Linked DNA regions of Bradyrhizobium diazoefficiens. The protein of the gene in region 2 binds, or shares a complex with, the protein of the main gene of each other region. Links are inferred from orthologs where the notes say so. Each region holds a gene or a part of one and is shown on either strand. Other genes may lie near its edges.

What was found. The genes of interacting proteins can lie anywhere in the genome.
Region 1: the proteins of tldD (region 2) and JJC00_RS34235 are in contact, whole or in part, in a solved structure (PDB 5NJ9), measured with the Escherichia coli proteins. The link is inferred for Bradyrhizobium diazoefficiens from one-to-one orthologs.

Annotation. Positions count from the first base shown.
Region 1 is NZ_CP067102.1:7,340,477-7,343,981, forward strand. What follows is about bases 670-3,470. They hold JJC00_RS34235 (TldD/PmbA family protein), read right to left. Parts: upstream 2,872-3,470; coding sequence 1,468-2,871; downstream 670-1,467. Other genes in these bases: JJC00_RS34230 (inositol monophosphatase family protein), read right to left, coding at 670-1,481; JJC00_RS34240 (DUF6101 family protein), read left to right, coding at 3,150-3,470. Outside these bases: JJC00_RS34220 (lysophospholipid acyltransferase family protein), read right to left, coding at 1-364; JJC00_RS34225 (DUF4170 domain-containing protein), read right to left, coding at 361-606; more of JJC00_RS34230, read right to left, coding at 669-669; more of JJC00_RS34240, read left to right, coding at 3,471-3,505.
Region 2 is NZ_CP067102.1:826,192-830,310, reverse strand. What follows is about bases 661-3,602. They hold tldD (metalloprotease TldD), read left to right. Parts: upstream 661-1,388; coding sequence 1,389-2,816; downstream 2,817-3,602. Other genes in these bases: JJC00_RS03825 (nucleotidyltransferase family protein), read left to right, coding at 3,601-3,602; lepB (signal peptidase I), read left to right, coding at 2,813-3,589; JJC00_RS03840 (hypothetical protein), read right to left, coding at 933-1,220; JJC00_RS03845 (invasion associated locus B family protein), read left to right, coding at 661-926. In the rest of the region: more of JJC00_RS03845, read left to right, coding at 366-660; more of JJC00_RS03825, read left to right, coding at 3,603-4,119. UniProt on the Escherichia coli protein: Metalloprotease involved in CcdA degradation. Suppresses the inhibitory activity of the carbon storage regulator (CsrA).

The sequences.
Region 1 (3,505 bases), 6.5 Mb from region 2 along the record:
TTTCCCTGAAGGCGCCGACGCCGCCTTTCCGGTGGAAAGCGCCGCCGTGGTCCCCGGAACCGCGGATGAGGCCGATGCCGAGCCGCTCGACGGCGATCGCATTGAACTCGCCGTCGCGATGCCGGGAGATCAGCACCTTGGCCCGGTAGGACTCCTTGGACTTGATGAACGGGGTGAGGAAATGCTGGCCGTGCCAGAATGCGAAGATCGCCGGGATCTGCGGCTCGACGATGCCATAGACATCGGGCGGATCGAACGTAAACTTGTTGGTCCGCCAGACCAAACGCAGATATTCGGCCGCCAGGACCCCGACGGCACGCTGAAACCAGCTGCTCCGCAGCGTATTGCGAAGCAGTTTTTTCAACGCGCCTTCGTTTCTTGATTCGGGTCGAGCAGCCGGTGGAGATGGACGATGAAATACCGCATCTGCGCGTTGTCGACCGTGCTCTGCGCCTTGGCGCGCCAGGCGGCGTGGGCGGTCGCGTAGTTCGGATAGAGGCCGACGATCTCGACGTCGTCGAGGTTCTTGAAGGTGTTGTGCTCGAGGTCGAGCAGCTCGCCGCCAATCACGAGATGAAGCAGTTGTTGCGGGGCACTATCTGACATGGGTTCGGTTCCTAAGAGGCTGCCCGGCAAAGCAGTGTTCGACAAGCACGACGACAAGCGCTTCAGGCCAGGGGGCGGTTTCGAAAATGCGCGACAATGCTCGCATGACGATCGCGTCCCGCTGCCACCAGCACCCCGTGCGTCACTTCCCGACGGTTATAGAGGATGGGATCTCCGGAGAGATCGCTCATCCTACCATCCGCTTCCTGCACGATCAAATCGGCCGCCGCAAGATCCCAATCATGGCTGTTGCCCCCCGCAAAAGCCGCATCCAGCCCGCCATTGGCGACCCGGCAGAGCCGGAGCGCCAGCGAACCGATTCGCGGATGCAGCTTGATCTCGCCGCCGCTAGGATTGAGCCGCTCGACCATCGGCTTCGGACCGGCGACCCGGGCAAAGTCGAGCGCGGTCCCTCCCGTCGCCCGGACCGGCTTGCCATTGAGCAGCGTGCCCTGGCCGCGGGCGGCGAGAAAGAATTCGCCGCAGGTCGGCGCGAACACCGCCGCGAGCACCGGCGAGGCATCCTCGACCAGCGCGACGCTGACGCACCATTCGTCATGGCCGTTGAGATAGTTGCGGGTGCCGTCGATGGGATCGACCACCCAGGTCAGCCGCCGCGACAGCCGCGTGGCGTCATCGACGCTCTCCTCCGACAGCCAGCCATAGCCGGGCGTGGCGCCGCGCAGGCGTGCTTCGAGGAGATCGTTGACGGCGATGTCGGCTTCCGAGACCGGCGAGGACGCGCCCTTGATCCACTTCTTCAGTTCGGTGCGAAACATCGACTGTGCGAATGCACCCGCCTCCCGCACCGTGTCTTGCAGCAGCGCTGCGTCGCGCGTCAGAACGTTTGCGTCGAGACTGTCAGCGTCCGCCAAGCGTCAAACCCTCGATGCGCACCGTCGGCGCATTGATGCCGTAGCGGAACTCGAGATTGTTGGCTGGCTGCATCGACTTGAAGATTTCGAACAGGTGCCCCGCGATCGTCACCTCGCTGACGGGATAGGTGAGCTCGCCGTTCTCGATCCAGAAGCCGGAGGCGCCGCGGCTGTAATCGCCGGTGACGCCGTTGACGCCGGAGCCGATCAGATCGGTGACGTAAAATCCCTGTTGGATGTCGGCGATCAGCTCGGCCGGCGTCGGCGTGCCGGGCTCGAGATGCAGATTGTACGGCCCCGGTGAGGGCGAGGACGAGACGCCGCGATGGGCGTGGCCGGTGGTGGTGAGCCCGAGCTCGCGCGCGGTGGCGCAATCGAGCAGCCAGGTCGTGAGCACGCCCTCGTCGATCAGCGCGGTCTTCTTCACCGCGACGCCCTCGGCGTCGAACGTCTGCGAGCGCAAGCCGCGCTTGCGCAGGGGATCGTCGATGATGCGGATGTTCCTGGCAAACAGCTGCTGGCCGAGCTTGTCCTTCAGGAAGCTGGTCTTGCGCGCGATCGAGGCGCCGTTGATGGCGCCAACGACATGGCCGACCAGCGAGCCCGCGACGCGCGGGTCGAACACGACGGGCACCTTGCAGGTCTCGACCTTGCGCGGATTGTAACGCGCCACCGTGCGCTCGCCGGCGGAGCGGCCGACCAGGTCCGGCGACAACAGATCGGCCCCGTGCGGCGCCGAGGTGAAGTCGTAGTCGCGCTCCATGCCGGTGCCTTCACCGACGATCGCGGTCGCCGAGATGCCCTGGCTGGACCGCAGATAAGAGCCGTGGAAACCGGTAGAGGTGACGAGCACCATGCCGCCCATGCCGGCAGAGGCCGAGGCGCCACCGGATTTCGACACGCCCTTCACGGCGAGCGCGGCAGCCTCGGCTTCGAGTGCGCGGCGCTCGAGCTCGGCAGTTGCGGGCACATCGGGATCGAGCAGATCGAGATCGGGGAAGTCGCGCGCGAGCAGCGCGGGATCAGCAAGGCCGACATATTTGTCGTCGGGCGCGACGCGTGCCATCGCCACCGCGCGCTCGGCCAGCTTGGTGACGGCATCGCCGCTCGCGTCATTGGTCGAGACCACAGCCTGGCGCCGGCCGACCAGAACGCGCAGGCCGACATCGTCGCCCTCGGACCGCTCGGATTCCTCGACGCGGCCGTCGCGCACCTCGACGCCTTGCGAGATGCCGCGCACCGCGACCGCATCGGCCGCATCCGCGCCGGCGCGCTTCGCCGCCTCGACCAGACGCTGCGCGAGATCGGAGAGCGCGGACTGATCGAACAGGTCGCGATTGGACTTTGAAGAGTCCTGGGGCGAAAGCGTCGAGCTTGGTGAAGGGTTCACAAACGAAATCCTGTTGGGGCGCGGGAGGTTTCGGGGCGGTCGGGGCCCTGAACACCAGATGTGCCCAAATGGTGCGGACTTCAAGCATTATCAGCCCGCAGAACGCTCAGATTCGCGGCTTCCGCGCAACGTCTCGTCAATCATGCGCGCCAAGGTCTTGTCAATCATGGCGGGCGGTGACGCTGGATTAACCAGCCTTTTTAAGCGGTTTCGGAAACGAGCGCGCTAAGGTGCTCGCATCGACCGGGAACATAATCCTGGCGGGGAGAACTAAAGCCGTGAGGCGTCAAACAGCAACATGCGGGGCCAACCCCGCCGGGTCGAGCCGCAGCTTGCGGCTCGACCCCCTTTCCCTTCCGGTCCGCTTCGATGCGCATGATCCGCGCGCCGACGGCTACACCAGGCAAATCGAGCTTCATCGCGAACGTGTCGTGCTGCGCCGTGCTGTCCGCGGCATGCAGATGGCGATCAACGTCCGCGTCAGCGACTTCACCGGCGTCGCGCTGCGCGGCAATGACGAGGCGCAGACCCTCGTCCTGGTGCATCGCGATCCCTCACTCTCCGTTCCGCTGCTGGTCAGTGCCGATGGCGACGATCTCGCCGAAGCCTGGGCGATCTGGAGCGAGATCTTTGC
Region 2 (4,119 bases):
AACCGCCGCGCAAGAATACCTCTAAGAGGAATTGGGGCCAGATCGCTCAAACGCCGAAATCAAGCCTCTCAAACCATAATTCTTGATCTATCGCAATGCAGTCTTGAGCCCCCTCTGTCAGCCATCACCCGCAAGATATTTCCCAGCAACATCAGACAAAAATACCGTTTCCCGGGATGCCGCGGCTTGACAGCTGAATTGCCCGCGGTAGGCACTGGCGGACAGTTGCGCAGGAACCTGATTCGTGCCGGCGATGGCAGGCTAAGGCGGCGCGGGATTTGCTTGGGAATTGCCTTCAAGACGCCGTCATTGCCGTATCAGTCCACCAGCGCGAGCGACCCAAGCGAGCAGAGGGACCCACCCCGATGGGGCATTCGAGATGCATGGCAAGATCGGCTATTTGGCCGGCTGATGGCCTCAAGGCGCTGATCGGCCTCCTGGCCGCGGCCCTCTTCCTTGCATTGCCGAGCCTTTTCCTGCCCAGCCTCGCCCATGCGCAGGGCGCGGTGCGCTCCGTCCATGGCGACTGGCAGATTCGCTGCGACACCCCGCCGGGCGCCCAGGCCGAGCAATGCGCCCTGATCCAGAGCGTGGTGGCGGAAGACCGCTCCAATGCCGGCCTCACCGTAATCGTGCTCAAGACCGCCGACCAGAAGAGCCGCCTGATGCGCGTGGTCGCCCCCCTGGGCGTGCTGCTGCCCTCCGGCCTCGGGCTCAAGCTCGACAACCAGGACGTCGGCCGCGCCGGCTTCGTCCGCTGCCTCCCCAATGGCTGCGTCGCCGAGGTCGTCATGGACGACAAGCTGCTCGGCCAGCTTCGCAGCGCCAAGACCGCGACCTTCATCATCTTCGAGACGCCCGAAGAAGGCATCGGCTTCCCGCTCAGCCTGAACGGGCTCGGCGAGGGCTATGACAAGCTGCCGTAGGGGCGCTCAAGCCCCATCGACGCGATAAAGCTCGGTCTCGCACCAGCCGCAGCGATAGATGCGGCCTCGGCCGGCCACGGGCCCTTCCAGCGCTCTCTGCCGGCACGTCGCGCAAACGATGCCGTCAGCGGTCTCGCAGCCAGGATGTGCGGCGAGATAGGCCTCGCGAGTGGGATAGGATGTCCAGAAGCGGCGATAGATCAGCTGATTGGCGAGCAGCACCAGCGCCAAGACGGCGAAGCCAATGATCAGGCCGTGATACTGATCCCAGAACACAAGCAAGGAATTCCACATGCTTTTGCCGCGGCTCTCGCCCAGAGTGACGCTGTCATACCCGCAAAGCTTGAAAGCCGGCTTAAAGCAGAGTCGCACCTATCGTTTCTGTAATGTGACGGCCCGCCCCTCGCGGAACCGTTCCGAAACCATTATCTTGCCCCACATCCCCCGGTAATGGACGGACGCATGACCAACCCTGCCACAAGCTCCCTGCTCGACCGTGCCAATCTCGACCGCGACCAGGTTCGCCACGAGGTCGCGCGCGGCCTTGCCGGTGCCGACGACGGCGAATTGTTCCTGGAATACAGCCAGACCGAAGCGCTGATGTTCGACAATGGGCGGCTGAAGCAGGCGACCTACGACACCTCGCAGGGATTCGGCCTGCGCGCGGTGAAGGACGATGCGGTCGGCTATGCGCATTCCTCCGACGTGTCGCTGCCGGCGCTGATTCGGGCCGCCGACGCGGTGGCCGCCGTCCGCGGCGGCTATTCCGGCAGCTTTGCCGCCCCACCGGCGCATACCAACGTGCGGCTGTACTCCGACGACAATCCGCTGGACGCGCCGGGCTTCGAGATCAAGGTCAAGCTGCTGGCCGAAATCGACGCCTACTTGCGCGACAAGGATCCGCGGGTGCGGCAGGTCAGCGTCAGCCTGGGTGCGACATGGCAGGTCGTCGAGATCCTGCGGCCGGACGGCGAGAGCTATCGCGACATCCGTCCGCTGGTGCGCGTCAACGTCTCCGTCGTCGCCGGCCAGGGCGATCGCCAGGAAAGCGGCAGCAAGGGTTATGGCGGCCGCGCCGGCTATGCCGAATTCATCGAGACTCAGTCCTGGCGCGACGCCGCCGACGGCGCGCTGCGCGAGGCGCTGGTCAATCTGGAATCGATTCCCGCCCCCGCCGGCGAGATGGACGTGGTGCTCGGCGCCGGCTGGCCCGGCGTGATGCTGCATGAAGCGGTCGGTCATGGCCTCGAGGGCGACTTCAACCGCAAGAAGACGTCTGCATTTGCCGGTCTGATGGGCCAGCAGGTCGCGGCCAAGGGCGTCACCGTGGTCGACGACGGCACCATCGCCTCAAGGCGTGGCTCGCTCTCGATCGACGACGAAGGCACGCCGACCAATCGCACCGTGCTGATCGAGGACGGCATCCTGGTCGGCTACATGCAGGACCGCCAGAACGCGCGGCTGATGAACATGAAGCCGACCGGCAACGGCCGCCGCCAGGGCTATGCCCATGTGCCAATGCCGCGCATGACCAACACCTACATGCTCGCGGGCGACCGCGACCCGGCCGAGATTCTCGCGTCGGTGAAGAACGGCGTGTTCGCCGCGAATTTCGGCGGCGGGCAGGTCGACATCACCTCGGGCAAATACGTCTTCCAGTGCACCGAGGCCTACAAGATCGAGAACGGCAAGATCGGCGCGCCGCTGAAGGGCGCCATGCTGATCGGCAACGGGCCGACCGACCTGCATCGCATCCGCATGATCGGCAACGATCTCGCGCTCGATACCGGCATCGGCACCTGCGGCAAGAACGGCCAAGGCGTGCCTGTCGGCGTCGGCCAGCCGTCGCTGCTGATGGAACGCATTACGGTGGGTGGAACGGGCGCATGAGCGTTGAAAAAGTAACTGTCAGCACCAAGCGGAAGAGCAGCGGCTGGGGCGGCCAGCTCGTGCAGCTCGCCGGCATCGTCGCCGCCGTCTTCATCGCCAAGGGCGCGCTGGCCGAGCCGTTCTACGTGCCGTCGGGCTCGATGGAGCCGACGCTCTTGATCGGCGACGCGCTGCTCGCCTCGAAATTCCCCTATGGCTACGGCACCTCGTCGCTGCCGATCCAGATCAACCTGCCGGAAACCGGCCGCGTGTTCGCGGAGACGCCCAAGGCAGGCGATGTCGTGGTGTTCCGCTGGCCCGGCGACCGCTCGCAGGCCTGGGTCAAGCGCGTAGTCGGTCTGCCCGGCGACCGCATCCAGATGCGACAGGGTCAGCTCTTCATCAACGATCGCCCCGCCGAGCTCAAGCCTGATGGCGTCGGTGCCGCCGAGGACGACAATGGCGGCAGCGAGCCCGCCTATCGCTACGTCGAGACGCTGCCGAACGGCGTCAAGCACCTGATCTTCAAGATGCGCGACAACGGTCCGCTCGACAACACGCAGGAAGTGACGGTTCCGCCCGGACATCTGTTCGTGCTCGGCGACAACCGCGACAATTCGGCCGACAGCCGCGTGCCGCTGCGCTCTGGCGGCGTCGGCCTGCTGCCGATCGACAATCTGGTCGGCCGTGCCGATGCCGTGCTCGGCTCCTGGGATCTCGGCATGCGCGGCCAGCCGGTCTGGACCTGGCTCTCCGGCTTCCGCCTCGCGCGGTTCTTCACCGCCGTGCACTGATTGATCGCAGGGTGGGCAAGGACGAATTTCTTGCCCTCGCGCTGCAGAATCCAGTCAACGGTGCGATCCTCGATGAACTACCTCGGCTCGCGCTGCCGGATGCATGGCTGGTGGCGGGCTGCCTGGCTCAGACGGTCTGGAACGTGCTGACGGGCCGTGCGATCGATCACGGCATCTCCGATTATGACGCGTTCTATTTTGACCCCGATACGTCGTGGGAAGCCGAGGACACCGTGATCCGCACGCTGCACGAACGGCTCGGGCATCTCGGCGCCAAGATCGAGATCCGCAATCAGGCCCGCGTGCATCTTTGGTATCCGGCCAAGCACGGCCTGCCCTATCCGCCCTTGACGCGCGCGACTGACGGCATCGACCGCTTCCTCACGCAGAACACGCAAATCGGCGTGAGGCGCTTGGATAATGGTCATGAGGTCTACGCACCGCATGGGTTCGACGACGTCGAGAGATTGATCGTGCGGCCCAACCCAGCCCTGAATTTTTCTGCGGCGAACTACGCGACCAAGGCAGCG